DNA from 4 places in the Nocardioides plantarum genome. Region 1 is predicted to be linked to each of the others. Evidence: predicted binding sites of a transcription regulator. Region 1 holds the regulator's gene; each other region holds the start of a gene.
The links. Region 1 encodes LexA, which represses DNA repair genes until DNA is damaged. Its sites were predicted from a motif close to TCGAACANNTGTTCGA; they were not measured.
Positions count from the first base shown of each region.

Region 2: FJQ56_RS22055 (HNH endonuclease signature motif containing protein) is a predicted target of LexA. The motif match lies at 3,831-3,846, and genes of this name have one in related genera.
Region 3: FJQ56_RS15060 (HNH endonuclease signature motif containing protein) is a predicted target of LexA. The motif match lies at 1,220-1,235, and genes of this name have one in related genera.
Region 4: FJQ56_RS06050 (alpha-ketoglutarate-dependent dioxygenase AlkB) is a predicted target of LexA. The motif match lies at 6,178-6,193, and genes of this name have one in related genera.

Region 1 is NZ_VDMS01000001.1:1,026,861-1,034,262, forward strand. It holds gene FJQ56_RS04775 (hypothetical protein) at 1-114, shown strand, start outside; gene FJQ56_RS04780 (LysM peptidoglycan-binding domain-containing protein) at 261-596, opposite strand; gene FJQ56_RS04785 (SDR family oxidoreductase) at 733-1,575, opposite strand; gene lexA (transcriptional repressor LexA) at 1,657-2,424, shown strand; gene FJQ56_RS04795 (alkaline phosphatase D family protein) at 2,519-4,255, shown strand; gene FJQ56_RS04800 (alkaline phosphatase family protein) at 4,255-5,583, shown strand; gene FJQ56_RS04805 (MXAN_6640 family putative metalloprotease) at 5,619-7,238, shown strand; gene FJQ56_RS04810 (ATP-dependent DNA helicase) at 7,331-7,402, opposite strand, start outside.
Region 2 is NZ_VDMS01000001.1:1,616,919-1,624,320, reverse strand. It holds gene dnaJ (molecular chaperone DnaJ) at 1-1,140, shown strand, start outside; gene FJQ56_RS07610 (heat shock protein transcriptional repressor HspR) at 1,137-1,562, shown strand; gene FJQ56_RS07605 (glutamine synthetase beta-grasp domain-containing protein) at 1,605-3,089, shown strand; gene FJQ56_RS07600 (dihydrofolate reductase family protein) at 3,107-3,703, opposite strand; gene FJQ56_RS22055 (HNH endonuclease signature motif containing protein) at 3,860-5,248, shown strand; gene FJQ56_RS07590 (hypothetical protein) at 5,595-5,840, shown strand; gene FJQ56_RS07585 (GNAT family N-acetyltransferase) at 5,891-6,475, shown strand; gene FJQ56_RS07580 (hypothetical protein) at 6,542-7,402, shown strand, end outside.
Region 3 is NZ_VDMS01000002.1:653,835-661,236, forward strand. It holds gene FJQ56_RS15050 (hypothetical protein) at 1-99, opposite strand, end outside; gene FJQ56_RS15055 (DUF4304 domain-containing protein) at 358-873, shown strand; gene FJQ56_RS22205 (hypothetical protein) at 987-1,142, opposite strand; gene FJQ56_RS15060 (HNH endonuclease signature motif containing protein) at 1,265-2,512, shown strand; gene FJQ56_RS15065 (PP2C family protein-serine/threonine phosphatase) at 2,561-3,667, opposite strand; gene FJQ56_RS15070 (Fpg/Nei family DNA glycosylase) at 3,715-4,575, opposite strand; gene FJQ56_RS15075 (ribose-5-phosphate isomerase) at 4,586-5,098, opposite strand; gene FJQ56_RS15080 (hypothetical protein) at 5,168-6,478, shown strand; gene FJQ56_RS15085 (alpha/beta hydrolase) at 6,504-7,400, opposite strand.
Region 4 is NZ_VDMS01000001.1:1,294,007-1,301,408, reverse strand. It holds gene FJQ56_RS06075 (DUF2256 and DUF3253 domain-containing protein) at 1-360, opposite strand, end outside; gene FJQ56_RS06070 (alpha/beta hydrolase family protein) at 389-1,471, shown strand; gene FJQ56_RS06065 (MFS transporter) at 1,489-2,781, opposite strand; gene FJQ56_RS06060 (aldo/keto reductase) at 2,867-3,760, opposite strand; gene gndA (NADP-dependent phosphogluconate dehydrogenase) at 3,760-5,202, opposite strand; gene FJQ56_RS06050 (alpha-ketoglutarate-dependent dioxygenase AlkB) at 5,543-6,157, opposite strand; gene ppgK (polyphosphate--glucose phosphotransferase) at 6,437-7,192, opposite strand; gene FJQ56_RS06040 (SRPBCC family protein) at 7,189-7,402, opposite strand, start outside.

The DNA.
Region 1 (7,402 bases):
ACGCTGGGCTCCACCCGCGTCGCCACACCGGGCTCCCCCACCGCGCCACCGGGACCCGGCACCCCTCCCACCGAGCCGCCGAGACCGCCGGGTGGACGCCGCGCCGCACGCTGACACCCGCCAGGGAAGTCGGGACGAGAGACGTCGGAAAAAGAAACAGAGGCTGCCAGGTGCGGGAGTCGTCTTCCCTCGACTCCGCACCCGGCAGCCCTCTGTGGGTTCGCCCGCCGGGGTCGAGGCGGCGGACGAAGCTGAGGACCTCAGTCGACCGGCACCGCGAGGCTCTGACCGGCATCGAGGACGACCGAGTCGAGGTCGTTGAGATCGACGAGGTGGGTGACCATGTCACGCACGTCGCGACCGTCGGAGGCGGCCGCGGCGATATCCCACAGGGTCTGGCCGGGCTCGACAACCACCGTCTCGGTGGCCTCGGGCTCACTGGTGGCCATCGATCCGCCGGCGAACATGACGCCGATCGCCGCGAGGACGAGGAAGGCCAGAACGAGCACCACGAGGCGTCCGCGACGGGTCAGCCGGTAGACGGGCCCAGCGACGGGCCCAGCAACGGGACGGACGGTGACGGACGTGGTGCTCATGGGTGCCTCCTGGGGAAGTGGTGCGCTCTCGATCTGATGTCTAGTGGTGACCACCGACAGTTCGATCGGTTCGAACACATGAGCGATTCTAGATCAGGTGTTCGAACGTGCGCAACCCCTCAGGCGAACAGGTGTTCTACTGCCGACGCAGGACCCGACCGCCCTGTCGCTCGAACACGGCGATCCCGGCCGAGGCCAGCGAGGGCGCCAGCATCGAGACGCGCATCGCCGCTCCACGCCAGGCGGGCACCGTGCGCAGCACCCGCCGCGACCCGATCAGGCCGAGCACCACCTCGGCGATCTCCTCGACCGTCAGCAGACGGCCGCCGGAGCTGACCAGGCGCTTGCCGGTGCCGTCGGACATGTCCTCGACCATCTGCGTCGCGACCCCGTCGGGCAGCACCGCATGCACGCCCAGCCCGGCCGGCGCCTCGAGGGCGACGGAGGTCGTGATGGACACGACGGCGGCCTTCGTGGCGGCGTACACCGACAGCCCGGGCACCGGGCCGAGCCCCGACAACGAGGCCACGTTGACCAGCGCACCCGAGGGCGCCCCGACCGGACCGAACGCGTCCAGGGCGGCGCGCATCCCCCACAGCGTCCCGAGCAGGTTGACGTCGACCAGCCCGCGCACCTGCTCGTCGCTCAGCGCCGCCAGGTCGCCGTCGAAGCCGACGCCGGCGTTGTTCACCCACACGCCCAGGGGCGCCAACCCCGTCGCGACCGAGGCGACCGCCCGGTGCGAGGCCGGGTCGCGCACGTCCTGGGCCACCCCGGTCGCGCCGATCCGGGTGGCCGTCGCGGCGACCGCCTCGGCATCGACGTCGGTGATCACGACCCGGTGCCCGGCGGCGACCAGGCGCACGGCGATCGCGCGGCCGATGCCGCGGGCCGCGCCGGTGACGACGGCGGACGTGGGAGCGGACGTGGGAGCGGACCCAGGCGGGGGCGAGGACGTCGGTGAGGGGGCGGAGGCCATGACCCATGGTCGCAGCCGTGCGCGCGACACGCCGTTCGAACACCTGTTTGAAATCGTCGGCGCCCGGTGGGACCCTGAGCCATGCCCGACAAGCAGCCCGACAAGCGGTCCACGAAACAGTCCACCAAGCAGTCGTCCAAGACCAGCAAGGTCTCCGAGCTCCCCGACGGCCCGGCCGACGCCACCGGCCTGACCCCGCGCCAGCAGCGCGTGCTGGCCCACATCAAGGACAGCCTCGAGCTGCGCGGCTACCCGCCGAGCATGCGCGAGATCGGCGAGGCGGTGGGCCTGACCAGCACCTCGAGCGTCGCCCACCAGCTGCGGGTGCTCGAGCAGAAGGGCTACCTCAAGCGCGATCCCAACCGACCGCGGGCCCTCGAGGTGTTCCTCCCCGACGTCATGGCGGCCCGCCGCTCGCTCGGCCAGGCCGAGGAGACGTCGTACGACGAGACCGGCATCGGCGATGTCGCCGTCGCGGCGATCCAGGTCCCGCTGCTCGGCCGGATCGCGGCCGGCGGCCCGATCCTGGCCGAGCAGACCTACGACGACGTCTTCCCGCTGCCGCAGCAGCTGGTCGGCGACGGCCAGCTCTTCATGCTCGAGGTGTCGGGCGAGTCGATGGTCGACGCCGCGATCTGCGACGGCGACTACGTCGTCATCCGCCAGGAGCAGACCGCCAGCAACGGTGAGATCGTCGCGGCGATGATCGACGGCGAGGCCACCGTCAAGACCCTGCAGCGCAAGGACGGCAAGGTCTGGCTGCTCCCCCACAACGAGGCGTTCGACCCGATCGACGGCACCGACGCCACGATCCTCGGCGTCGTCACGGCCGTGCTGCGCAAGCTCTGACCCACGATCGGGCCCGGCATACGCCGGGTGAACGCTCGACGACCGTTGTCACGACCCCCGTCACTCCACGTGCCGGGGGTCGTTGACTGTTTCCGTGACGACACCCACCGGCGTACGGCGACGTACCGTGCTCGCGACCGGCTCGACCGGCGCCGCCCTGACCACGCTCGCCGGCCCCGGCTCGGCGACCGCCGCGACAGCGCCCCGGTCACCGGCCGCTCGCGCCGCGCTCCACCACTTCCGCCACGGCGTCGCCTCGGGTGACCCGCTCCCCACCAAGGTGCTGCTCTGGACCCGGGTGACCCCCGACGCCGTCAGCAAGCCGGGCTCCGGCAAGGGCCCGCAGGTCACGGTGACCTGGGAGGTCTCGACCCGCAAGGACTTCCGCCGCATCGTCAAGCGCGGCACCTTCGTGACCGGTCCCAGCCGTGACCACACCGTCAAGCTCGACGTCGCCGGGCTCACCCCGGCCACCTGGTACTACTACCGCTTCGGATTCAAGGGCACCCACAGCCGCGTCGGGCGCACCCGCACCGCCCCGGCACCCGGGTCGACCCCGAGCCACCTGCGCCTGGGCATCGTCTCCTGCGCCAACTGGCAGGCCGGGTGGTTCGCGGCCTACCGCGGCCTCGCGGCGCGCAACGACCTGCACGCCGTGGTCCACCTCGGCGACTACGTCTACGAGTACGGCGCGGGCGGCTACGGCTACGGCCGGGACGACGTCGACATCCGCACCCACGACCCGAAGCACGAGATGGTCTCGCTCGAGGACTACCGGCGCCGCCACGCGCAGTACAAGACCGACACCGACCTGCAGGACGCGCACGCCAAGTTCCCCTGGATCATCACCTGGGACGACCACGAGGTCGCCAACGACCAGTACGCCACGGGGGCCGAGAACCACCAGGCCACCGAGGGCGACTACCTGCGGCGGCGGGCCCGCGCCCACCGCGCCTACGACGAGTGGATGCCGGTGCGGATGAACAGCACCACCAAGCTCGCCGACGGCGATCGGCTGTACCGGCGCCTCACCTTCGGGAAGCTGGCCGAGATCAGCATGCTCGACCTGCGGACCTACCGTTCGAAGCAGGTGTCGTCCGCGCTCTCGACGTCGTCCGAGGGCGGGATCGACGACCCCGACCGCACCATCACCGGCACCCAGCAGCTGGGCTTCCTCGAGCGCTCGCTGTCCAACCCCACGGCACTGTGGAAGGTCATCGGCAACCCGGTGATGATCACGCCGGTCACCTTCGCAGCGCTCCCCGGTGCACGGCGCGCGCAGGTCAACGAGGTCACCGGGCTGCTGCCCGACGACGGCCTGCCCTACAACGTCGACCAGTGGGACGGCTACACGGCCGACCGCCGCCGGGTGCTGGAGCACATCGAGGACCACCACATCCAGAACGCCCTCTTCGTCACCGGCGACATCCACTCGGGCTGGGCGGCCGAGGTGCCCTACGACACCGGCAGCTACCCGCTCGGCGGCACCGGTGCCGTCGAGTTCGTGTGCACCTCGGTGACCTCCAACAACCTCAAGGACATCACCGGCACCCCCGCCCACACCACGAGCACGGTCGTCGAGGCGGCAATCCTGGCCGCCAACCCGCACATCAAGTACCTCAACTTCGACGACCACGGGTTCTCCGTGCTCGACCTGGACGCCAAGCGGGCCCAGATGGACTGGTTCGTCATCGGCGACCGCGCCGACAAGGACACGCCCATCACCTACAGCCGCTCGTTCCTCACCCGCGCCTCGACCAACCGCGTCGAGGAGACCGACGTGCCGCTGCACCGCCAGGGCAGCCAGGGCAGCCAGCAGGACGGTGCCTGATGTGTGGCTGCGGTGACCGGCACGCGCCCGGCGAGCCCACGCCGTACGACGTCGGGCGCGACGCGCTGGTCACGGGGCGTCGCACGCTGCTGAAGGCGGGCGGCGGGGTCGCGATCTCGACCGCGGCGGTCGCGGCCGCCTCCTCCGCCGCGACCGCGGCCCCCACCCCGGCGCGCACCCGCAAGCGGGTCTACGTGCTGGTGGTCGACGGGTGCCTGCCCGAGGAGATCAGCGAGGAGCTGACGCCCCACCTCTACGCGCTGCGTGAGGGCGGCCGGCAGTTCGCGCAGGCGCGGTCCCAGCCGATCATGGAGACCATCCCCAACCACGTGATGATGATGACGGGCGTGCGTCCGGACCGGTCGGGGGTACCGGCCAACGCGGTCTACGACCGCGCGGCCAAGGTCGTGCGCGACCTCGACCGGGCCACCGACCTCAAGGCGTTCACCATCATCGAGCGGCTCAACCGGCAGGGCCTGCGCACCGGCACGGTCCTCAGCAAGGAGTACCTCTACGGCGTCTTCGGCACCCGGGCGACCGCGCGCTGGGAGCCGTTCCCGGTGCTGCCGATCACCGGACACGCGCCCGACGAGTTCACCATCCAGGCGGCGATGGCGATGGTCGAGGACGTCGACCCGCACCTGATGTTCGTCAACCTGGGCGACATCGACCGCTACGGCCACGCCGACGTCACCGGATCGGTGGGTGCCAAGGTGGCCCGCCGCCTGGCCCTGGTCAAGACCGACGGCTACGTCCAGCAGTTCGTCGACCGGCTCAAGGCGAGCGGCGCCTGGAAGAACTCGATGCTGATCGTGCTCGCCGACCACTCGATGGACTGGTCGACGCCCGACCGCGTCATCAGCCTGAGCGGGCCGCTCGACGAGGACCCGGTGCTGCGGGGGCGGGTCCAGATCGCCGACAACGGCGGGGCCGACCTCCTCTACTGGACCGGCCCCGCCGCGGGCAAGGAGGACGCGGTCGAGCGGATGCTGCGGATCGCGCAGGCCCAGAACGGCGTGCTGTCCGCCCACGACCGGCGCAAGGGGTTGCGCCTGGGCACCAACGCCGGTGACGTCGTCGTCTTCTGCCGGGCCGGCTGGCGGTTCAGCGACCCCGACCCGGTGACCAGCAACCCCATCCCCGGCAACCACGGCCACCCGGCCACCCGGCCGATCCCGTTCTTCCTCAGCGGCGGGCACCCGGCCGTGGTGAAGCGGTCCGCCTCCGCGCTGGTCGCCTCGACCGTCGACGTCGCCCCGACGGTGGCGCGGTTCTTCGGGTGCGCCACCCGACCGAAGGCCGGGTACGACGGCACCTCGCGGATATAGCGGTGCTGTCCGTGGTGGCGACTACGGTGACCGGCGTGCTGCTCTCACCTCCACGCCTCCGGGCCGGGCTCGCCCTCACCGTCGCGGCGGCGCTCACCGCCACCCTCCTCTCGCCGTACGCCGCCCCGCAGGCCTTCGCCGACCCGTCCGGACCGCAGGGCTCCGACGCGGCGGCGCGCACGGCCAGCCGGTCCGAGCGGGATGCGACCGCGGCCCTCGACCGGGCCCGTGCGGTCGTCGACGGGCGGGTGCGCGGCGACCTGACGATGGCCCTGCGCGACGTCGCGACCTCTCGTGAGGCCCTGGTCGGCGCCGACCGGGCCGCCGCCGACCGGCTGTTGGCCCGCCCCGGCGACAGCACCGGCGACGACCTCATCGACTACAGCGGCGAGACGATCGCCAAGCCGATCTGCTCCACGAGCGTGTGCGTCCACTACGTCACCACGGGCGCCGACGCCCCCTCGCTGGCCGACGCCGACGCCGACGGCAGGCCCGACTACGTCGAGACCGTGCTCGCCACGGTCGGCTCGGTGCGCACCAAGTACCTCACGGCCGGCTACCGCGCCCCCCGGCGCGACGGCGCGCTGGGCGGCGGCAGCAACAAGTTCGACGTCTACCTCGGCGACATCGGCCAGGGCGGCTACTACGGCTACTGCATCCCCGACGAGCCCAACACGTCCCACAACCGCGACCGCTACGACCGCTACTCGTTCTGCGGGCTCGACAACGACTACGCCGAGTTCGCCACCCACACCCCGCGCGAGAACCTGCAGGTCACGGTCGCCCACGAGTACTTCCACGCCACCCAGTTCGCCTACGACGCCTTCGAGGACGGCTGGCTGCTCGAGGCCACCGCGGCCTGGATCGAGGACGAGGTCTACGACACCGTCAACGACAACCTGCAATACCTCCGCACCAGCCAGCTCACCCGGCCCACGGTCCCGCTCGACACCTTCAGCACCAGCGGCAGCACCAACGGCTTCCACTACGGCACCTGGTCGTTCTTCCGCTTCCTCACCGAGCGCTACCCGACCCGCAAGGGCGGCCTGCCCAAGCTCGTGCTCGACGTCTTCCGAGTCGCCGACGGCGCCCCCGGCGGCGACGACGACTACTCGTGGCAGGCCGTCGACCGGGTCCTGCGGGCCAAGGGCACCTCGGGCGCCAAGATGCTGGCGAGCTACGCCGTCGCCAACCGGCGCGCCTCGACCCGCTACGCCGAAGGCGCGACCAACCACTACCCGTCGGCGCCGCTCGGCGCCAACAAGCGGGTCTCGCAGCGCACGGGCTACTCCCACACCTTCCGGCTCGACCACCTGGCGACCACCACCGTCCGGCTGACGCCCCAGTCCGTGGGCAGCCGCTACCGGCTCGAGCTCAAGCTGCGGCTGCAGCCGACGGCCCGGGGGTCCCTGGTCCGGATCACCAGCGCCAGCAAGGGCGGCCGCCTGACCACCACGACCGTCGCGCTCAACCGCAACGGCGATGCCAACAAGCGCATCGGCTTCTCCTCCGCCACGGTGTCCTGGGTCGAGGTCACCCTGGTCAACGGCAGCGGCCGGTTCCGGTGCTTCACCCAGACCGGCACCTCCTCGTGCCACGGCGACGCGCTCGACCAGCGGCAGCCGGGGACGCTCAGCGCCAAGGCGGTGCGCTGACCCGACCAGCCGGGGGCGTCATACGCCCCGGTCGGCCCGGCAGCCGAGCCGTATGACGTCCCGGAGCCGGGCCGTCAGCCCGGTCAGCCCGGTCAGCCCGCGCTGCCGGCGGCCGCGGCGAGCCGTGCCAGCGCCTTGCGGGCGACCTGGGGGTCGGCGGTGGT
Region 2 (7,402 bases), 590 kb from region 1:
GCCCAGAAGGACTTCTACGCCGTGCTCGGCGTGGGCAAGGACGCCCCCGCGGCCGACGTCAAGAAGGCCTACAAGCGGCTGGCGCGCGACAACCATCCCGACACCCACCCCGGTGACGACGAGCGCCTCGAGAAGTTCAAGGCGGTCGCCGAGGCCTACGACGTCGTCGGCGACACCGCCAAGCGGGCCAAGTACGACGAGATGCGCCGGCTCTACGGCTCCGGCGCGCCCTCCGGCTTCGGCGGGGGCGGTGGCGGCGGGTTCAACGACCTGTTCGGCGACCGGGCCCGCGGGGCCGGCGGCAGCGGTGGGCTCGGCGACATGTTCGGCGACCTCTTCGGCGGCGCGGGCGCCCGGCGTACCCAGCAGCCGCGGCGGCCCGCCAAGGGCGGCGACGTCGAGACCAGCGCGACGATCTCGTTCGTCGATGCCCTCGAGGGCGTCACCATCTCGCTGCGGCTCTCGTCCGACGCGCCGTGCCCGACCTGCTCCGGCACCGGCGGCAAGCCCGGCACCAAGCCGCACATCTGTCCCGAGTGCGACGGCGCCGGCTACGTCGTCGCCGGGGTCGGCGGGGCGTTCTCGATCAACGAGACCTGCCCCGGCTGCGGCGGCCGCCAGCTCGTCTACGACGACAAGTGCCCGACCTGCCACGGCAGCGGGCGCGGCACCTCCGCACGCACCATCCAGGCCCGCATCCCCGCGGGCGTCAAGGACGGCCAGCGCATCCGGCTGCGAGGCAAGGGCCAGGCCGGCGACAACGGCGGCCCGGCCGGCGACCTGTTCGTCGTGGTCAAGGTCTCGCCCCACCGCGTGTTCGCGCGGTCCGGCGACAACCTGACCCTCGACGTACCCGTCTCGTTCGACGAGGTCGCCCTGGGCGCCGAGATCAAGGTCCCCACCCTCAACGGCGCCCCGGTCACGTTGCGCATCCCGGCCGGCACCCCCAACGGGCGGACCTTCCGGGTGCGGGGGCGCGGCGCCACCAAGGCCGACGGCACCCGCGGCGACCTGCTCGCCACCGTGCAGGTGCACGTGCCGGCGGTGCTCGACCAGGCTGCGCGGGAGGCCGTCGAGGCCTACCGCGAGGCCACCGCCGGCAAGCCGCTGCGAGCGGGGCTGTTCGAGGACGCCAGGTGAACAACCCGACGACGCCGCCCCCCGACGCGCCGATCTACGTCATCAGCGTCGCCGCCCAGCTGACCGGGCTGCACCCGCAGACCCTGCGCACCTACGAGCGGATGGGCCTGATCACCCCGGGCCGCACCGGCGGGGGCGGTCGTCGCTACAGCCACCACGACCTCGAGCTGCTGCGCTCGATCGCCGAGCTCACCTCCTCCGGCATCGGCATCGAGGGCGTCCGCCGCATCCTCGAGCTCGAGCACCAGGTCCTGGCCCTCCGGGCCCGCAACGACGAGCTGCAGCACGAGCTCGCCGCCACGCGCGACGCGTTGCGTCAAGCCATGACGGCCCGGGCCGCCGAGGGGCCGCCCTCACGACTGCCCGCCCTGCGCGACCCCACCGCCAGCCAGGCGCTGGTCGTGTGGCGACGCGGGCGCTGAGTCCACAAGACCCGGGTTGGTGAGGCCCTGCTACAACTGGGCATGGCTACCGACGTCCTCGAACCCCACCCGCTCGTCCGCCTGCTCGACAAGCCGGCGCACACGTTCACGGTCGACGACCTCGTCCGCGCGGTCGAGGAGCTGGGGCTCGAGCAGGTCAACCTGCGCTACGTCGGCGGCGACGGTCGGCTCAAGACGATCGCGTTCCCGATCACCTCGCGCGAGCACCTGGTCGGGGTCCTGGCCCGGGGCGAGCGGGTCGACGGCTCCAGCATCTTCCCGGGGGCCGCCACCGAGGCGAGCGACGTCTACATCGTCCCGCGGCACCGCACGGCGTTCCTCAACCCGTTCGGCGAGCGCAGGTCGCTCGACGTGCTCTGCTCGTTCTACGACCAGGACGGCCAGCCGCTGTCCTACGCCCGCGAGCAGGTCGTACGCCGCGCCGCCGACGCGCTCGTGCGGGAGACCGGTCTCGTGCTCGAGGCGTTCGGCGAGCTGGAGTACTACCTGGTCGGCGAGCCCGACCGGGTCTTCCCCGTCGAGGAGGAGCGCGGCTACCAGGAGTCGGCGCCGTTCTCCAAGGGGCAGCGGGTCCGCGAGCAGGTCCTCGGTCACCTCTCCTCCATGGGCGTCCGCCTGAAGTACGCGCACGGCGAGGTCGGCAACATCCTCGAGGAGCACCGGCAGCTGGTGCAGCACGAGATCGAGCTCTGGCCCGTGCCGGTGGAGCAGGCCGCGGACGCGCTCGTGCTCGCCAAGTGGGTCGTGCGCGAGGTCGCCGCCTCCCACGGCCTCGAGGTGACCTTCGCCCCGTCGGTGAGCCCCGACGGGGCCGGCAGCGGGCTGCACGTGCACAGCCGGCTGGTGCGCGACGACGCCAGCGCGATCGTCGACGACGGCCTCAACGACACCGGCCGCCGGCTGATCGCCGGCTACCTGACCCATGCCAAGGCCCTGACGGCCTTCGGCAACACGGTCCCGACGTCCTACCTGCGGTTCACCGACGGCGACGAGTCGCCGGAGGGGATCAGCTGGGGCGAGACCGACCGCACCGGCCTGGTCCGCGTGCCGCTCGCCTGGACCGGTGACGTGCTGCCCGACATGATCGCCCATGCCAACCCCGGCACCCCCGAGAGCGACGTGCCGAGCCACGAGCCCGCCGTACACCCGCAGACGATCGAGCTGCGTCTGGGCGACGGGTCGGCCGACGTCCACCTGCTCCTCGCCGGGATGGCCGTCGCGGCCCGTGTCGGCCTGGCCGACCCCGACGCGCTCGAGAAGGCCGAGCGCCTCGGCACCGACGCCCACCGCCGCTTCGAGCAGCTGCCGACGTCGTGCGAGGAGTCGGCCGACGAGCTGGAGAAGCAGCGGAAGGTCTTCGAGGCCGACGGGGTCTTCCCGGCCTCGCTCGTCGACCAGGTGCTCGAGGAGCTGCGCGCCGCGGGCGGGGCCAAGCTGATGAAGAAGGTGGCCAAGGACGAGGAGGCGCGCTCCGACCTCGTCCGCCGCTACTGGCACGTGGGCTGAGCCCGCGGCACGCGTGGCTAGGGGGTGTCCCACGTGCGCAGGCTCGGCCGGTAGACGAGCTCGAGGGTGTCGGAGTCCAGGGCGTGGCTCTCGAGCAGCTCCAGGTCGAAGTCTCCCGCGCCGGCGAAGATCGGCTCGGCCCCCGTCTGGCCCGAGATCACCGGGAACAGCGTCAGCTGCACGCGGTCGACCAGTCCGGCGGCCAGCAACGCGCGGTTGAGGGTCAGGCTGCCGTGCGACCGCAACGGCACGTCGGACTCTGCCTTGAGCCTCGCCACGGTCTCGACCGGGTCCCCGCTGACGACGGTCGCGTCCGGCCAGTCGAGGGGGTCCGCCAGGGTCGAGGAGACGACGTACGTCGGCAGGCTCCGCATCCGGTCCACCCACGGGTCGCGCACGTCGTCGCCCTCGCTGCTCGCTGCCAGCATCCGCGCGAACGCGCGGTAGGTGTGGGCGCCGAAGACCATCCGCTGCTCGCCGTCGTACGCCGCGAGCCGATGGGCGAGCAGCTCCGGGCCCTGCTTGCCCCAGTAGCCGCCCCAGTCGCCCGGGGCGTCGTAGGAGGCGAAGCCGTCGATGCTGGAGAAGATGTCGAAGGTGTAGGTCGCAGTCATGCGCGTGTCGACCGGGGCGGCCGCACGGACTCATCTCTCCTCCGCCCGGAGGTCGAGCTTCGGCCCCAGCGGCCAGCCTTGAGGAGCTCGTCCGAGTCTGTGCACAGGATGCCGTCAGGGCTTTCATTCGAACATGTGTTCTAGTATCCTAGGGGCATGCCCGCCGCCCTCGCCGACACCGCCGTGACCCCGGCGTTGCTGCTCGACGAGGTCCGCCGTGCCCGCGCTGCGGCCGAGGCCGCCGAAGCCCGGATCATGGAGCTGGCCGTGGAGTGGGCTCACGCCCACCCCGTCCTCGAGGGTGGTGAGGGGTGGCAGATCACCACCGCGACCGGGGTGCCCTACGCCGAGGTCGACGGGACCGCGATGGCGTTGGACCCCGCCGACCCCGCCAGCGAGGATCTGGTGGAGTGGTGCGGCATCCCGCCGGTGGCCTGGGATGCCCCCGCGGCGTTCGCTGCGGCCAACAAGATGTCCACCGCCTCGGGCAAACGCCTGATCCGTGACGCGTTGATCCTGCACCACCGTCTGCCCAGGACCTGGGCGCGTGTCACCGGTGGTGAGGTCCCCGCCTGGCGGGCCCGTCGGGTCGCCGATGCCGTCCTGGCCGCACCGGCCGACGTGGTGGCCTACGTCGATGACCAGATCGCCCCCGTGGTCGGCACCATCGGCACCGTCACTCTCGACCACGTGGTGGACCAGGCGATGATGCTGCTGCACGCCGAGGCCCGCGAAGCCGACCAAGCCTGCGCCACCGAGTCCCACGAGGTCCGCTTCCACAGTGACGCCCAACCCGACGGCACCGCCGAGCTGTTCGCCCGCGGGGACTGGAAGGACCTCCACGACCTCCACCAGACCCTCACCCACGTCGCTGCAGCCCTCAAGGCCGCCGGCGACGACACCGACCTCGACGTACGCCGCGCCCGCGCCCTAGGTGTCCTGGCCGACCCCGCCCAAGCCCTCGCCCTGCTCAACGGTGCCGAGGCGCCCACACCGTCCAAGCAGGCCGTGCTCTTCCTCCACCTGACCGACCTCGGACTGCTCGGCCTGGACCCCGTCGCCCTCAACGACACCACCCGCCACGCCATGCTCGCCCAGCAGGTCCGCGACTGGCTGGCCCGCACCGACACCCACGTCGTGGTCAAGCCCGTCCTCGACCTCGCCGAGGACCTCCACACCGAGTCCTACGCCATCCCCACCCGGCTACGTGAGCAGACCCAGCTCCTGCATCCCACCTGTGTGTTCCCCTGGTGCACCCGCCCCTCGCGACGCTGCGACTGCGACCACATCGACGCCTGGTCGACCGAACCCGGCCAAGGCGGGGCGACCTGCTCGCACAACCTCGCCCCCCTGTGCCGACATCACCACCGACTGAAAACCCACACCGCCTGGACCTACCGGCGCCTCGACACCCGACTCTTCCTGTGGACCGACCCCCACGGGTTCCACTACCTGCGCGACCACGCCGGCACGTCCGTCGTCGACCGACAACGGGAGGCGACCGCACCGAGTGCGCTGCCGGCCGCTCAGCCGGAGCCGGACTGAGTAGTCGGGCTCATCCCGTTGACCGATGTCGTACCTATCGTGCGGCCCGTGCTGCGATTCCTCGTGACGTGACCTCCTCCATGGCCGTGATCATCTGCTTGGTCGCCCTCGCGAGCTGTCTCACCTCCTTCGGCGACACCGCTCTCGGAGCCACGGGCGACCACCGCGTCGTGGCCCCGGGCCAGCCGATCACGGGTGAGGTCCTCAACCCGGACGGCGACATCCACGTGACCCTCGTTCCCGCCACGGAGCCCTATCCCGAGGGCGCAGAGAACTCGCCGAAGGCGTCTACCGCGTCGAGGTCACCGACGCGAAGTGGCGGAGCGAAGGCACCTACTTCGTCGAGGTGGTCGTCACCGGCGTCGCGGGCTACGACCCTGCCATCACCCTGTCGGAGGACAAGCGAACGGCCATCCTGACCGGCTGGGCCCCGGGCCGCGAGGTGACCCTGACGGTCACGGACCGCAACGTCGGACGTCAGGTGGCCGGCCCTCTCACCGGTACGCCGGACGCCGACGGGCGGCTCGCCCTCCGGCTCTGGCCCGTCGGCACCATCGACAACGGGTGGGACCCGCTGCTCCTCACGATCTAGTCACCACGGCGGACGGGCCGGACGGCGGCCGATGAGGCACGATCGCGAGCGTGTCCCTGACCACCCCGACGCTCACCACCGACCGCCTCCGGCTCCGGCCGTTCGAGGACACCGATGCTGACGCGCTCTTCGCGCTGCAGAGCAACGCCGTCGTGCTCCGTTACTGGGACTCACCACCCTGGACCGATTCCGCCCGGACCGACCGGTTCCTCGCCACCAGCCGTCAGCTGGCCGTCGACGGCAGCGGGGCGCGGCTGGTCGTCGAGCGCGGGGCCGACGGAGCCTTCCTGGGCTGGTGCGGCATCTCCGGCTGGAACCCGGCCTTCCGCAGCGCCTCGCTGACCTACTGCCTCACCGAGGCGGCGTGGGGTCACGGCTACGCGACCGAGGCCGCGCGAGCCCTGCTCACCTGGGCCTACGCGACGCTCGACCTCAACCGGGTCCAGGCCGAGGCCGACACCCGCAACGTGCCGTCGGCCCGCGTGCTGGAGAAGCTCGGGTTCGTGCTCGAGGGCACGCTGCGCGAGGACTGCGTCGTCGACGGCGTGGTGTCGGACTCGTGGGTCTACGGGCTGCTCGAGCGCGAGTGGCGTCGCTCTCGACCGACCCCACCGGCTCCGCTGGGTGCCCGGTGATCAAGGCCCCCCAGCGATGACGACGAACCGCGATCATGACGTCGTCGGATGACCTAGAGTCCTCGCATGCGCCCGCTTCCCGTGGCCGCAGTCGTTCTCGGGACGCTCGTGTCGTCGCTCTCGATGCCGGTTGCGCCTGCCTTCTCCGACCTCGCGCCGACGGCGTCCACCTCCGCCTCCGACATCGACCTCGATGCTCCTGTTCCCGGTTCGCTGCTGCCCGGTCGACCGCGACTGCCCAACGGTGCGCGGTTCCTGGGAGCCGACGAGAGCTACGTGCTCTACAACACCGGACACCTCGACCCGACCACCGGCGAGCTCGGGCTCACCCTCGCGACGCGTTTCGACGGCATCCCCGTCCGGCAGTTCGAGCAGGCCGGATCGTTCACGGTGCGGTACGCCGACGGCTACGTGCTGACGAGCCGTGCGTCCTCCGACAACGAGGTGGACGTGACCCGCGAGGAGGCCCGCACCGGCGACCCGGCGGGGTCCATCGACGACCTGGTCGACGTCGTCGCCGTCGACGACGAGTGGGTCATGACGGCAGACCAGGTCTTCTGGTTCGACGGACGTCCTCCTGTCGCACTCTCCGCGTCACTGGACGACCACGTGCAGACCCGCCAGGTCCTCGGTGACTCCGACCTGGCCGTCCTCAGCTCCGACGACGGAAGCGACCCGGTCGTCGTCACGCCCGGCACCGGGCTGGTGACCGAGGTCGAGCACGGTTCCGAGCGGATCCGGGTGCTGGCGGCGCGGGGCGGGTCCGACCCGGTGCTCTGGGGTCGTCACGCCGAGGGCCTCGTGCGCTGGACCGACCCGGCCCACGACGCGGGCCGCACCGACGTGCCGAGCGACCTGGTGCCGAGCGCCGGCGGACTCGCCGGCGACCGCCTGCTCGGTCTGCTGGGTCCCGACGGTGCCCGGTGG
Region 3 (7,402 bases), on a different contig from region 1:
GAACCCCGTCATGGTCAGCGCTACGACGATGACGGCGAGGACCACGACCTGCGCCGAGGTCACGAATGCCAGCGCTTCCGGGGTGAGTTGTTCACGCACCTCGCGGAGCGTAGTCATAGCCACTCCGCACGTCCTCGACCAGGGACGTGCAGGGCGCATCTGGCCGACGTCCAAGCCGCTGTGATGAGGTGGAAGCGGCGACCAGCTCAGCCCTCATCTCGCTTGTCGACACGGGTTCATGGTGGCAGCCCCACTTGTCAGCACCACGCACTGTCAGCACCAGGGACCTCTCGCCAGCTCGCTCCTCTCTCAGTGCTGCCCGGTCGGACGCCTCGTGCCAACTGGGAGGATCCGTCTGTGGAGCGGATCGAGGCAATCGAGGCAACGATGGCGGCGGTGTTCAAGACACGGGGGTTCCGCACACGCGCACGCAATTGGTTCCGCTCGACGAGAAGTGGCGACTACCAGGTGATCAACCTTCAAAGGTCTACCTGGGGCAGCGGTGATCTCTACGTGAACCTTGGATGGGATCCCGCCGCTGGTGGTGCCGCGTTCCGGCCCGCGTATCGCTGTCTTTTCAGCGTCCGAGCCGAGGAGCTCGACGTCGGTGGGGTCATCCACAGGATCCGGCCCGACGGAGCAACGAAGCTCGAACTTCCAGGGACCAGCCTGCTGGGATCCGAGATCTACGAAGCGACGCCCAAGGACCAGCTCATGAAGGAGGTCGTCCAGGTCGTGGCAGAGCCACTCGCCGACCTCATGGACAGCACCACGACGTTTGCGGACCTGGCACCCCTCATCAACAGCCGTCCCGTCCTGAAGTCTGTCCAGCTTCGCAACCACATGAGGTCGCTGGGGTCCCCACTCTCCTAGTCAGCCATGCCCGTTGCGCGCCACGGTCGGGCGGAGCCAGCGATGCAGGGTGGCCTCACAGGTCGCCTCTACGACGACGACGGAGAGAGAGCCCCGAAGATCGAGTCGGCGACCTACTCCACCATGTCGGCAACATCGTCGACGTCGGCGACCACGACGGTTCGGGCATCCTCGATCAGTCGCTGGGCCAACTGCTCAGCAACGGTGTTCTTGCCGCCGCGATAGGTCCGGTGAGGATCACCAGGTGTGCCATCACGGCTGACCGTCACGCGGTTCTGCCGCGCCGCAGTCGCCAGATCTCCGGCACGCGCGGGCGCATCCGAGGGGTCATCACGGCCGTCACTGTGCGAACACTCTTTCGAATGTATGCAGTCTGATGTACACTCGACCCATGCCCACGCTCACCCGGACCGTCAGCAGCGACCCGCTGCTCGCGTCCGTGCGCGCGGGTCGTGACGCCGAGGCTCGCGACCAGGTGGTGACGCTGACGGCCGTGCTCGACTGGGCCGCGGTCAACGTCGCCGACGACGCCGAGACTGCTGAGCTGCTGGACCCGACGGTCGAGCCCGCCCTGCACCTCGGCGGGGCGGGATGTCCGGTGATCGGTGAGTTCGCCGCTCTCGACCTCGCGCTGTCGTTGGGCATGACCTCCGACGGCGGGCGGGCCTACCTCGGCAAGGCCCTTGAGCTGCGTCACCGGCTGCCCCGACTGTTCGCCCGCGTCGTCGGGCTCGAGGTCTCGCTGTGGAAGGCGTTCCGGATCGCCGAGCAGACCATCGCGCTGCCGCCCGCGGGCGCCGAGCACGTCGATCGCGTGATCAGCCCGTTCCTGCACTCGTGCTCCTGGGCCCAGGTCGATCGTGCCGTCGATGCGGCGCGCGCTGCCTATGACCCCGCTGAGGCCGAGCGACGCCGGGTGGCCGCAGCCGAGGACCGCCACGCCACCCTCGACCTGTCCTGCGCCACCACCTCCGGGACCATCGACCTGCGCGCCACCCTCGACCTCACCGACGCGCTCGACCTCGAGACCGCCCTACGCGACGGTGCGCAGACCCTGGCCGACCTCGGTTCGAGCGAGCCCCTCGACGTACGCCGCTCCCAAGCCCTGGGCGAGATGGCGCGTCAGCAGCAGGCGCTCGACCTCGAGACCGGTCAGCTGACTGGCGGTGGTGGACGGGGCGTCACCATCTACGCCCACCTCGACGCTGCCGACCTCGAGCAGCCCGGCACCGTCGACAACACCCAGAGCCCCGTGCTGATCGAGCAGATCCGCCAGTGGTGCCAGACCGCAGGCACCAAGGTCACCGTCAAGCCCGTCATCGACCTCGCCGCCGACCCGGCCGTCACGACCTACCGGCCCTCCGAGGCCATCCGCGAGCAGGTGGAGCTGCGCGACCGGACCTGCGTGTTCCCCGACTGCGGCCGACGCCGGGTCGACCTCGACCACGTCATCGCGTTCGCCTCCGGTGGACCGACCACCGCACACAACCTCGCCATGCTCTGCCGGCGACACCACCGAGCCAAGACCCACGGCCACTGGTCCTACGTCGTGCTCGAGCCCGCCCGCTACGAGTGGACCAGCCCCACCGGCGCCACCGTCATCGTCGATCGGCGACCACCCCACCACCGACGACCCTGACCGCCCCGCACCCCGCCACCCACCAGGGAGGCGGGGCTGTGGGCGTGCTCAGCCCGCGCGATGGACGACGAGGACGGCGCGGTCGTCGTCCTTGGAGCCGACCTGGGTGGCCAGGCGCTCGGCGGCGCCGACGAAGCTGCCGCGCAGGATCGACTCGGCCTCGCCGAGCATCCGGTCGATGCCGAGGTCGATGTCGCGGCGGGGCTCCTCGACCATGCCGTCGGTGTAGAGCAGGACGGCGTCGCCGACGCCGAGGCGGCCGCGGGCGACGTCGAAGTCGGCGTCGTCGATGAGCCCGAGCACGGGGCCGTCGGTGCGCAGCACCGACCAGCGGCCGGGACCGGCGAGGCGATGGACGGCCGGCGGGTGGCCGGCGGTGCGGACCTCGAAGTCGCCGGTGGTGAGGTCGAGCCAGAGATGGATGGCCGTCGCGAAGCCCTCGTCCCAGTCCTGGCGCAGGAGGTAGGCGTTGGCCGCCGGGAGGAACCCGTCGGCGGGGAGCGCACCGATGAGGCCGCCGAAGGCACCGGACAGCAGCAGGGCGCGGGTGCCGGCCGCCTCGCCCTTGCCGGAGACGTCGACGACGACGATCTGGACGCTGCGGTGGTCGGGCGCCTCGGCGGCGACGATGAAGTCGCCGGCGAACGCCGTACCGCCGGCGGAGCGCAGCGCGGACTCGACGGCCCAGCCCGGGGGCAGGCCCGGCAGCCGGCCCTGGTCGAGGATCCGGTCGCGCAGGTCGACGAACATCGTCTCGCCGCGCAGCCCGGCGACGCCGAGGCGGGTACGGCGGAAGCTGGTGACCAGCACGACCAGGGCGATCGAGAACTGCACCGCGGTCGCCCCGAGGGTGCGGGGGGTGATCGACTCCTGCTGGCTGACGCAGTAGGTCAGCAGGGCCATGTCGTAGAGGACGAACCAGGGCAGGGTGCGCGGGCCCAGCAGGATGCTGCCGAGGACGACGGGCAGCATCAGGCTGGTGAACGGGGTCTGCTCGGGGAAGTAGGTGACGAGCACGGCGACCGTGGTCGAGAACAGCACCAGCCCGACGGCCATCTGGTTCTCGATCGTGTGGCCCCACCGGCGCAGCCGTGTCAACGCCCGACGCAGGGTCACGCTGCGTGCGGGACGAGTCGCCAGCGCCGTCGCGGTCATGGGTGGTGCCTTCTGAGCCAGAGGGTGGGGGGAGTTCCAGCCGGTGCTCACCCTACGGCGCGCGAGCGGAACACGGGCTGACATCGCGAACACCAGAAGATGTTGCGCCCCTCGAGCACGGCGGTCGAGACCCGACGCTGGCAGACCAGGCACGGCTGGCCCGTGCGGCGGTAGACGTAGACCTCGCCACCGTGGTCGTCGCGTCTCGGGTCACGGCCCATCGCCTCGGGCGTGTGCTCGGGCCCGACGGTGTCGATGCGGCCGGTGCGCACGCCCTCGGCCATCAGGACCACGAGGTCGTCCCAGATGGACTGCCACTGGCCGACCCGCAGGGTGTTGCCGGGACGCAACGGGTGCAGCCGTTGCCGGAAGAGGACCTCGGCGCGGTAGACGTTGCCGACGCCGGCGAGCACGCCCTGGTCCATGAGCAGAGCCCCGACGGGCTTGCGGCTGCGGTGGATCCGGTGCCAGGCCCGGTCGGGATCGGCGTCGGCGCGCAGCGGGTCGGGACCGGACCGACCGATCACCGCAGCGCGCTGCTCGGCGGTCACCAGGGCGCAGGTGATGGCCCCGCGCAGGTCGGCGTACGCCGCCCCGCCGGGTCCGGAGCGAGCCAGCCGCAGCCGCACCTGGCCGACCGGCGGCGGCACCGCGTCGACCGCGGCGTGCACGGCGAAGGTGCCGATCAGGCCGAGGTGCACGTGGACGAGGGCGCCCGCCTCGGAGCCGTCGTCGAGGTGGACGAAGAGGTGCTTGCCCCAGGACTCCGCACCGACGAGGACCGCACCGTCGAGGAGCGCGGCCTCGTCGGCGAAGCGGCCCTGGGGGCTGCTGACCGCGACGACGCGGCCGGCGAAGGCGGCGGTCAGGTCGAGGGCGAGCCGGTGCAGGGTGTGGCCCTCGGGCATCGGGGCGTCCTCAGAGGTCGGGGTTGGCCGGGACGCGCGCCGACTCGGGCAGGGGCGGCAGGCCGCCGCCCGTCTCGTAGGTCGACAGCTGCCCGATGCGCCGGACGTGCCGCTCGTCACCGCTGAACGGGGTGGCCAGGAAGACCTCGACGAAGCGGGTCATCTCGTCGAGCGTGTGCAGGCGCCCGCCGACCGAGACGACGTTGGCGTCGTTGTGCTGGCGGGCCAGGGTCGCGGTCTCCTCGGACCAGGCCAGCGCCGAGCGCACGCCGACGACCTTGTTGGCCGCGATCTGCTCGCCGTTGCCCGAGCCGCCGATGACGACCCCCAGGCTGTCGAGGCCGTCGGCCTGCTCGCGCGCCACCGCCTCGGCGGCGCGCAGGCAGAAGACGGGGTAGTCGTCCAGCGCGTCGTGGACGAAGGGGCCGTGGTCGACGGGCTCGTAGCCGTGGGCGGTGAGCCAGCCGGCGAGGTGGTCCTTGAGCTCGAGGCCCGCGTGGTCGCTGCCGAGGTGGACGCGCATGCGCGCAGTCTCCCAGACGAGCCTGGGTGATCGGCTCCGGGAGCCTCTCGGGCCGCCTAGGGTCGGCGCGTGCGTCGCTCCTCTGTCCCTCGTCCCCTCCCCCGCGTGCTCGCCCTCCTGCTCCCCCTGACCCTGGTGGTGGGCACGGCCGGCTGCACGGTGGGCGACCCGCTGGCCAAGCCCGACCTCGGCAAGGCAGAGGTCACGACGACCGCAGCGCCGGGCGAGAAGGACCCGTACGCCGAGTTCGGGGCCGTCCAGCGCGTGCTCGACGAACGAGCACGAGCGTTGCTGGGCGGGGACCGCAAGCGGTTCCTGGCCACCGTCGACCGTGACAACAGCAAGCTGCGTCGCCGGCAGGCCGCGATGTTCGACAACCTGCAGGTGCTGCCGCTCACGAACGTCTACTACGGCGTCGAGCGCACCGCGCTGCTGGCCGACCCGGTGCGCGGTGGTGGCCACGCCCTGCGACCCGTCGTGGTCGAGCACGTCCAGCTCCGCGGGGTCCACCAGCGACCCGTCTCCAACGACGTCACGATGACGTTCGTCCAGCGCCGAGGCGGCTGGGTGCTCGGGAACGAGCGCGAGGACCCGCTCTTCGCCGCCCAGTTCCGCCCCTGGTACGGCACCCGCATCGAGACCGCGGGTGATGCCGCGCTGCTGGTGATGACCGACGAGGACGCCGAGGTGGGCGCCGACGAGCTGCTCGGGCAGACCCGCTCCGCCCTCGCCTCGGTCACCGGGGTGCTCGACCAGGAGCCGGCCGCGCCGCTGCTCGTCGACGCCACGTCCAACGGGGCCGCTACCGAGGTGAGCAACGCCTCTGGCGAGGACGCCGCCGCCGTGTCCTTCACGACCTTCGGGTCCAGCCGCCTCGGCGGCGACTACACCGGGGTCGCCGGCGCGGTGGTCAAGGCCAACCCCGACTACGTCTCCCAGCTCGTCGAGGACGACGAGACCCTGCGTCACGAGCTGACCCACTACGTCCTGAGCGGCTACGGGAACAGCAACCCCCAGTGGGTGACCGAGGGCATCGCCGAGTACGTCGGCTACCGGCCCGGCACCCTGGCGGACTCCTACATCGAGGACGCGGGCCTCGAGCGCCGCATCGACGAGCGGGAGGTCCGGCTGATCCCACCCGGACGATGGGGCGACGACCCCGAGCTCGACTACCTCAGCGCGGAGGCGTTCGCCGAGTTCCTCATCAGCGGCTACGGCCTCGACGACTACCTCGAGATGATGGACCTTTTCCGGCGCATGGGCCGCTCCCGGTCCGTCGTCTACGGCGAGGGCATCGTCGACGACGTCCTCCGGCGGGTCTACGACCTCGAGGCCGATCAGGTCGCCCGCGGCGGGTTCGAGCTGCTGCGGGGGCTGTGACGCCTGTGCGGTGGGCCCCGCAGCGTCAGTGCTCGCGCAGGAAGGCCGCGACCGACTGCATCAGCGGCTCCGCCGCACCGTAGGCCCGGTGGTGTCGCCAGAACCCGTGCGGCTGCCCCAGCCACCGGGTCGCCACGACGGGCACGCCGGCCTCGGCGACCAGCCCGGCCAGCCGCTCCCCCTCGTCGCGCGCCGGGTCGTGCTCGGCCGTGGCGACGTACGTCGGCGGGAGGGTCGCGAGTCGCGGCGAGGACAGCGGGGAGAGGTCGGGGTCGGTGAGGTCCGGATCGTCGCCGGCGTACTGCCGCCAGTACCAGGCGACCTCGGCGGCCCCGAGGCCCGACGTCTCGCTGCGGTGGGAGTCGGCGACGGCGCCCGGGTCGAGGAAGGGGTAGATCAGCGCCAGGGCAGCGAGGCGGCCCGGGTGGCGCAGCGCCGCGACGAGCACAAGCTGGGCTCCCGCACTGTCGCCGTGGCCGTACGCCGGCCCCGCCGGCACGCGGTCGTCGCCCGAGTCGAGCCACCCGAGCACGGCGTCGAGGTCGTGGACCGCGGCCGGGTAGGGGTGCTCGGGCGCGAGTCGGTAGTCGACCGAGAGCACTGCTCTCCCGACCCGGTTGGCCAGCCGGCGCGCCGGCTCGTCGTGGACCTCGACGTCGTTGAGGACGAACCCGCCGCCGTGCACGTGCACCACGACGCCCGGCTGCGCGTCGGCCGGCACGTAGAGGCGGCAGGGCACACCGGACCCGCCCTCGGCGCCGGGGACGGTGACGTCGACGACACGAGCGACGTCCTCACGCGGCAGGGACGCCGCGTGGGCCCGGGCCGCAGCGCGCGCCGCCGGGACGTCGTACGACGGATCGTGGACGGGCAGGTCGCCGGCGGCCGCGTCGACGGCGGCCCGGGCGTCGGGGTACAGCACGG
Region 4 (7,402 bases), 270 kb from region 1:
GATCGGCCCCTTGGCCGTCGACGGGTCGACGACGTGGCCCGCCTGGGTGATCTCGACCTCGCCGGCGTCGACGAGGCGACGGGCGGCCCGGCGGGCCGGTTCCATCAGCTCGCGCCAGTCGTCGCGCTTCGTGTCGGTGGCGACCGCGCGGGCCGCCTCCGACGGACAGATGGTCTTGTCGGCCGCGCGCTGCGCGAGCAGGTCGAGGATCGAGGTCTCGAGCGCCCGGTCGGTCGGATCGACCTTCTGGCGCCGGCACGAGGCCGAGCAGTAGCGGACCTCGTCCCAGTCGCGCTCCCACTTCTTGCGCCACGCGATCCGGCGCCCGCAGGCGACGCAGGTCTTGTCGGCGGGCGGCACGCGACCAGCGTCTCGCTACGGTCGGGGCATGCGCTCCACCCTTCCGGCGCTGGTCCTCCTCGCCTCCGTCCTGGTCGCCTGCTCCGACGAGGCCGAGCCCGACGCGCGGCGTACGCCGCCTCCCTCGACGTCCACCCCGTCGCCGTCGCCGTCGGCGTCGAGCAGCACGACCCCCACGCCCACCCCGACCCCGACCCCGACCCCCACCGCAGCGCCGACCGAGGAGCTGCCGCCGGTCACCAGCGCGGTGTCCCTGCCGGCGATCATGCGCGAGCCGCTCGACGGTCGTGGCCTGCGCATCGTGCGGGAGGTGCCGGCCGACACCGACGGGCACCGCAAGTTCGAGATCACCTACCGCAGCGACGACCTGACCATCTCGGGTGAGCTCTTCCGCCCGGTCGGCCCGGGGCCGTTCCCGGCGGTCGTGCTCAACCACGGCTACATCGATCCCGACGTCTACGACTCCGGGCAGGGGCTGGCCCGCGAGCAGACGTGGCTGGCCGATGCGGGCTACGTCGTGCTGCACACCGACTACCGCGGGCACGCCGGCTCCGACGACGTCCCGGCCGTCCAGATGGAGTCCCGCCTCGGCTGCACCCGCGACGCCGCCAACGCCGTCCGCGTCCTGCGCCAGCAGCCGTACGTCGACGACGACCGGATCGGCATGCTTGGCCGGTCGATGGGCGGTGGCGTGACCCAGAACGTCCTGGTCGCCTACCCCGGCCTGGTCGACGCGGCGGTGCTCTACGCCTCGGTGAGCTCCGACTTCGTCGACAACATCGAGCAGTTCGCCGCCAGGAGCCGACCGGAGCAGGTGCGGTCCTACTACAAGCGCTACGGCACCCCGCAGGACAACCCTGACTTCTACGCCGGTCTGTCCGCGCGCACCTACTTCGACCGGATCACCGAGCCGGTGCTCTCGCTGCACGGCTCGGTCGACGGCACCTGCCCGCCGGCGTGGGCGCGCACCACGGACCGGCTGATGCGCCGTGCCGGGGTCGACTCGACGCTCGTCTACTACGAGGGCGAGGACCACGCGTTCTACGACCGCTGGGAGGACTCGATCCGCCGCAGCGTGCAGTTCCTCGACCGCGAGCTCGGCGCCGCCTGACCCGGCTCGCGCCGGCTCTAGAGGGCGGGCGGGTCGGTCTTGACGCCGTTGACGTCGCCGGGCAGCCGGGGCTCGACGACCAGCACCGAGAGCGCGGCGACGCCGATCGAGCCGACGACGAGCACGCCGATGTAGACCTCGGCCAGCCCGTGGTCGATCAGGAACCCGGCGAACGGCGGCGCGATGATCGACGGCAGGCTGAACGACGCCGAGCTGAGCGCGTTGTAGCGACCGCGCAGGTGGTCGGGGGCCAGGTCGTTGACGATCGCCGGGATCGTGGGCTGCAGCAGCGTCTCGCCGAAGGCGAAGACCGACGCGAACGCCGCCACGAGCAGGGTCGCGCCGATGGTGCCGGACACCAGCCCGGAGGCGCCGAGCACCAGCCAGGCCAGGGCCCACACGACCCCCATCGCGGCGATCACGCGGGTGCGGCGCAGGCCGTCGATGTGGCGCAGCACGACGAGCTGGAGCACCACGATCACGGCGGTGTTGGCGGCGAAGGCGAACCCCAGGCCACGCGTCGACACCTCGCCCACCGCTCGGGCGAAGGCCGGCATGCCGGTGTTGAGCTGGGCGTAGCCCACGAAGGCGCCCACGAAGCTCAGCACCAGCAGCGGCAGCACCGCCGGTCGGCGCAGCACCGCGAGGTAGCCCACGGCGGCCTCGGCCGTCTCGGGGTCGTGGACGGGACGCCCGGCCACGTGGCGCAGGGGGCCCAGCAGCAGCCCCAGCGCGGGCAGGTAGCTCAGGGCGTCGCCGAGGTAGATGGCCTGGAACGTGGAGGTCCGGTCGACGTCGACGAGCAGCCCGCCGGCGATGCCGCCGATGCCGATGCCGAGGTTGAGCAGGGCGAAGTTGACCCCGAAGTAGCGCTGGCGCGACTCACGCGGCACCACCCCCGCGATCAGGCTCTGCGACGCCGGCCAGGAGATGCCGAAGGCGATGCCGGTCAGGGCGAGTCCGATCGACGCGACCGGGATGGTCTCGCTGAACGCGAGCACCAGGTTGCCGGACATCATCAGCACCAGGCAGGTCAGCAGCATGACCCGCGCCCCCAGCCGGTCGATCGCGACGCCGGCCGGCCCGGTGAGCACGAAGCCCGCCAGCGGCGGCAGCGCCAGCATCAGCCCGACGTCGCTGAGCCCGAAGCCCCGCACCTCGTTGAGGTAGACGACGTGGAAGGGCAGCACCAGCCCAGTGCCGATGAACTCGATGGCGACGATGGTCAGCAGCAGCCGTGCCTCGCGGGGCAGCTCGCGCCAGAAGGAGCCGAGGCCGGGACGCGACGGTGCGTCGGGGGTGGTGGTCATCGCCTGCAGTCTGTCAGCGACCCCCGACGGTCCTCGACCCGGTTTCGGTCGACGTACGACGGTTCCCACCCCCGCCCGGGAGGCGTCAGTCGCCCAGCGACGTCAGGGCGTCGTACTCCTCGTCGGTGAGCTCGATCGCGGCGGCGGCGGTGTTGGTCTCGAGGTGCTCGAGGGACTTGGTGCCCGGGATCGGCAGCATCACCGGCGAGCGGCGCAGCAGCCAGGCCAGCGCGAGCTGCGACGGGGTCGCGCCGTGGTCCTTGGCTGCCTGGCCCAGGACGCCGTCGTCGCCGGCGAGCTCGCCGGTCGCGAGCGGGAACCACGGGATGAAGCCGATGCCGTGCTTCTCGGAGAAGTCGAGCAGGTCCTGGGCGTCGCGGTGCGCGAGGTTGTAGAGGTTCTGCACGGTCGCGATCGGCGCGATCGCCTGTGCCATCTCGAGCTGCTCGACGCTGACCTCGGACAGGCCGAGGTGGCGGATCTTGCCCTCGTCGCGCAGCTTGACCAGCTCGCCGACCTGGTCCTCGAGGTCGACGGCCGGGTCGATGCGGTGCAGCTGGAAGAGGTCGATGCGCTCCACACCGAGGTTGCGCAGCGAGAGCTCGCACTGCTGGCGGAGGTAGGCCGGGTTGCCGACGGGGGTCCACTGGCCCGGTCCCTGGCGGGTCAGGCCGGCCTTGGTCGCGATGACCACGTCGTCGGCGTAGGGGTGCAGCGCCTCCTTGAGCAGCTGCTCGGCGACGACGGGGCCGTAGGAGTCGGCGGTGTCGAAGAAGGTGATGCCGAGCTCGACGGCGCGACGCAGCACGGCGACCGCGTTGTCGTGGTCGTCGGGCCAGCCCCACACACCCTCCCCGGGCAGCTGCATGGTGCCGAAGCCCAGGCGGACGACCTCGAGGTCGCCGCCGATCTTGAAGGTGCCGGACGGGGCGGCGACGTTGTCGCCAGCAGTGGTCCCGGTGGTGGTGTCGGTGCTCATCAGTGCTGCTCGCTCTCGCTCAGGTCGCCGGCCCAGGCCGTGTGGAACGTGCCCTCCCGGTCGACGCGTTGGTAGGTGTGGGCCCCGAAGTTGTCCCGTAGGGCCTGGATCAGGGCGGCGGGCAGGCGCTCGCGGCGCAGCCCGTCGAAGTAGGACAGCGACGACCCGAAGGCCGGCACCGGTACGCCGCCCTGTGCGGCGGTCGCCACGACATGACGCCACGCGTCGACGCCCTCCTTGACCGCCTCGGCGAAGAACTCGGTGGTCAGCAGGGTGGTGAGGTCGGGCTCGTCGGCGTACGCCTCGGTGATGCGGCCCAGGAAGCGCGCACGGATGATGCAGCCGTCGCGCCAGATCTTCGCGACCTGTCCGAGGTCGATGTCCCAGCCGTGGGTCTCGGCGCCGACCGCGATCTGGTCGAAGCCCTGGGCGTAGGCCACGACCTTGGAGGAGTAGAGCGCGGCGCGGACGTCGTCGACGAACGCGTCGCGGTCGACCTCGACCGTGTCGTCCTCGGGCGACGTCGAGAACACCTTGCGGGCCGCCGCACGCTGGTCGGTGTGGCCCGACAGGCTGCGGGCGAACGTCGCCTCGGCGATGCCGGTGATCGGTACGCCGAGGTCGAGCGCGCTCTGCACGGTCCAGCGCCCGGTGCCCTTCTGCTCGGCGGCGTCGCGGACGACGTCGACGAACGGCTGGCCACCGGCGTCGGTGTGGCGCAGCACGTCGGCGGTCATCTGGATGAGGAACGACTCCAGCTCGCCGCCGTTCCAGTCGGCGAAGACGTCGGCGATCGCGGCCGGCTCGAGGTCGCCGATCGAGCGGAGGAGGTCGTAGGACTCGGCGATGAGCTGCATGTCGGCGTACTCGATGCCGTTGTGGACCATCTTGACGAAGTGGCCCGCACCGCCGGTGCCGACGTGGGCGCAGCACGGCTCGCCGTCGACCTGGGCGGCGATCGACTCCAGGATCGGCCCGAGGCGCTCGTAGGCCTGGTCGCTGCCGCCGACCATGATCGACGGTCCGTTGAGTGCACCCTCCTCGCCGCCGCTGACGCCGGTGCCGACGAAGTGCAGGCCGTGCTCCTCGAGCTGCTTCTCGCGACGGATGGTGTCGGCGAAGTGGGCGTTGCCGCAGTCGACGACGATGTCGCCCTCCTCGAGCAGGGGCACCAGGTCGTCGATGACCGCGTCGGTCGGGTCGCCGGCCTTGACCATGACGAGCACGACGCGCGGCTTCTCGATCGCGGCGACGAAGTCCTCGAGGCTCTCGGTCGCGACGAAGTCGCCCTCGTCGCCGTGGTCGGCGATCAGGGACTCGGTCCGGGCGTGGGTGCGGTTGTGCACGGCGATGGTGTGGCCGTGACGGGCGATGTTGCGGGCCAGGTTGCGCCCCATCACCGCCAGTCCGGTCAGTCCGATGGTGGCGGTTGCTTCAGTCACGTGATCGACCTTGGCACGGCGGGGCAAGCGGCCGGTCCACCCCTGACGACGGTCGAGGTGTGAGGCGCTCCGGCGCCGAGCCTCGAGACCTGTCCCCAACGTCGGTCGAGGTGCGAGGCGCCCCGGCGCCGAGCCTCGAGACCTGCCCCCACGTCGGTCGAGGTGCGAGGCGCGCTAGCGCCGAGCCTCGAGACCTGCGCAGCGTCCGGCCGGCGTCACCACCGGGTCGGGTCAGGTATGTCGGCTGCGGTGGTCTCGACGCGCCGGCGCGGGTTCGTTCCTCACCCGCGCCGCTTGCTCGACCTCTTCTGCCGCACGCCCTCGCTGCGCTCGCGCGTGGTCAGAAGACATTGAACGGCCGGAACTGGACCGAGACCCGGGGCCCGGCGTGCGCGACCTTGGGCACCGCGTGCTCCCAGGTGCGCTGGCACGACCCACCCATCACGACCAGGTCGCCGTGCCCCATCTCGACCACGACCGAGGCGCCGCCCCCGCGTGGGCGCAGGTGGAGCCGTCGCGGGTCGCCGAAGGAGACGATGGCGACCATCGTGTCGTGGGTGGAGCCACGCCCGATCGTGTCGCCGTGCCAGGCGACCGAGTCGCGGCCGTCGCGGTAGTAGCAGCAGCCCGCGGTGCGGAACGGCTCTCCGAGCTCGTCGGCGTAGTGCGCGCTCAGCGCGTCACGGGCCGCGGTGAGCAACGGGTGGGGGAGCGGCTCGCCGATCATGTAGGTGTGGAGCAGGCGGGGTACGTCGACCACGCGGTCGTACATCTGGCGCCGCTCCGCGCGCCACGGCACCTCGTCGACCAGCGTCGTCAGCACGTCGTCAGGGGCCGGCACCCAGGTCGGCAGCACGTCGAGCCAGGCACCCTGCCCGAGATCGCGGCGGGTTATCCGGTCGAAGTCGTCGACGCCGGAGGCGGGTGCCTCGAACAGCGATCCCTGGAAGTCCATGCGCCGATGGTACGCCAGGATCGAACAGACGTTCGAGGGTGGTTTGGTGGAGTGGGCGGTCGCCGACTCGAGCAATCGAACGGGTTGGGTGGCCGACGGGCCCATCCCGGTCGCCGACCCGTTCAATTGAACGGGTCGGTCGCCTGGCGGGCCCACCCCGGTCGCCGACTCGTTCGATCGAACGAGTTGGTCGGCCGAGCCGCGGAATCCGGCCACCGACTCGTTCGATTGCGCGAGTTGGTGCGCCCCCGCCCCGCCCCCGGCAGATCCCCCGCCCCGTCAGCCGTCGCCGGCGGCGTGCAGCGCCGCGCCGACGATGCCGGCCTTGTTGCGCAGCAGGGCCGGGATGATCGGGGTCGCGACGTCGACCATGGGCAGGAACCGGTCGGCGTGCTTGCTGACGCCGCCGCCCACCACGAACAGGTCGGGGGTGAGCAGCCGCTCGAGGGTGCGGTAGTAGGTGGTCAGGCGGGCGGCCCAGTCCTCCCAGGAGAGGTCCTCGGACTCGCGGGCGCTGTTGGCGGCCCACTTCTCGCCGTCGCGTCCGTCGATCTCGACGTGCCCCAGCTCGGAGTTGGGCACGAGCACCCCGTCGAGCAGCAGGGCCGATCCGATGCCGGTGCCGAGGGTGGTGACGATGACCAGCCCGTGCTGGCCGCGCGCGGCGCCGTACCGCGTCTCGGCGAGGCCGGCCGCGTCGGCGTCGTTGATCGCCAGGGCCGGGCGTCCGGTGGCCCGCGCGAAGAGCGCGCCGGCGTCGACGCCGATCCACGAGGAGTCGATGTTGGCGGCGCTGCTGACGACGCCGTCGCGGACGACGCCGGGCACGGTCACGCCGATGGGCGACTCGCCGCCGTTGTCGGAGGAGAACGACGACAGCAGCTCGGCCAGCACCTCGGCCACCGCCTCGGGCGTCGCGGGCTGGGGGGTCTCGATGCGGACCCGGTCGGCGGCGAAGTCGCCGCGGTCGAGGTCGACCGGGGCCGCCTTGATGCCGGATCCGCCGAAGTCGACGCCGAGCGGGTGCGCGCTCATCGCGCGTCCAGGGTCGACACGATGCTCGCGACCGTCTCGTCGGCGACGTCGTCGATCTTGCGCTTCACGATCAGCGGGGCGAGGTGCTTCAGCGGTCCGTGGAACACGAAGTCGGCGCGGTAGTGGATCGAGGTGCCGCCGTCGGCGGTCGGCGTGAACGTCATCGAGTCCGTCGCCGTCGACTGCTTGTTGCGCCCGCGGAACTGCACC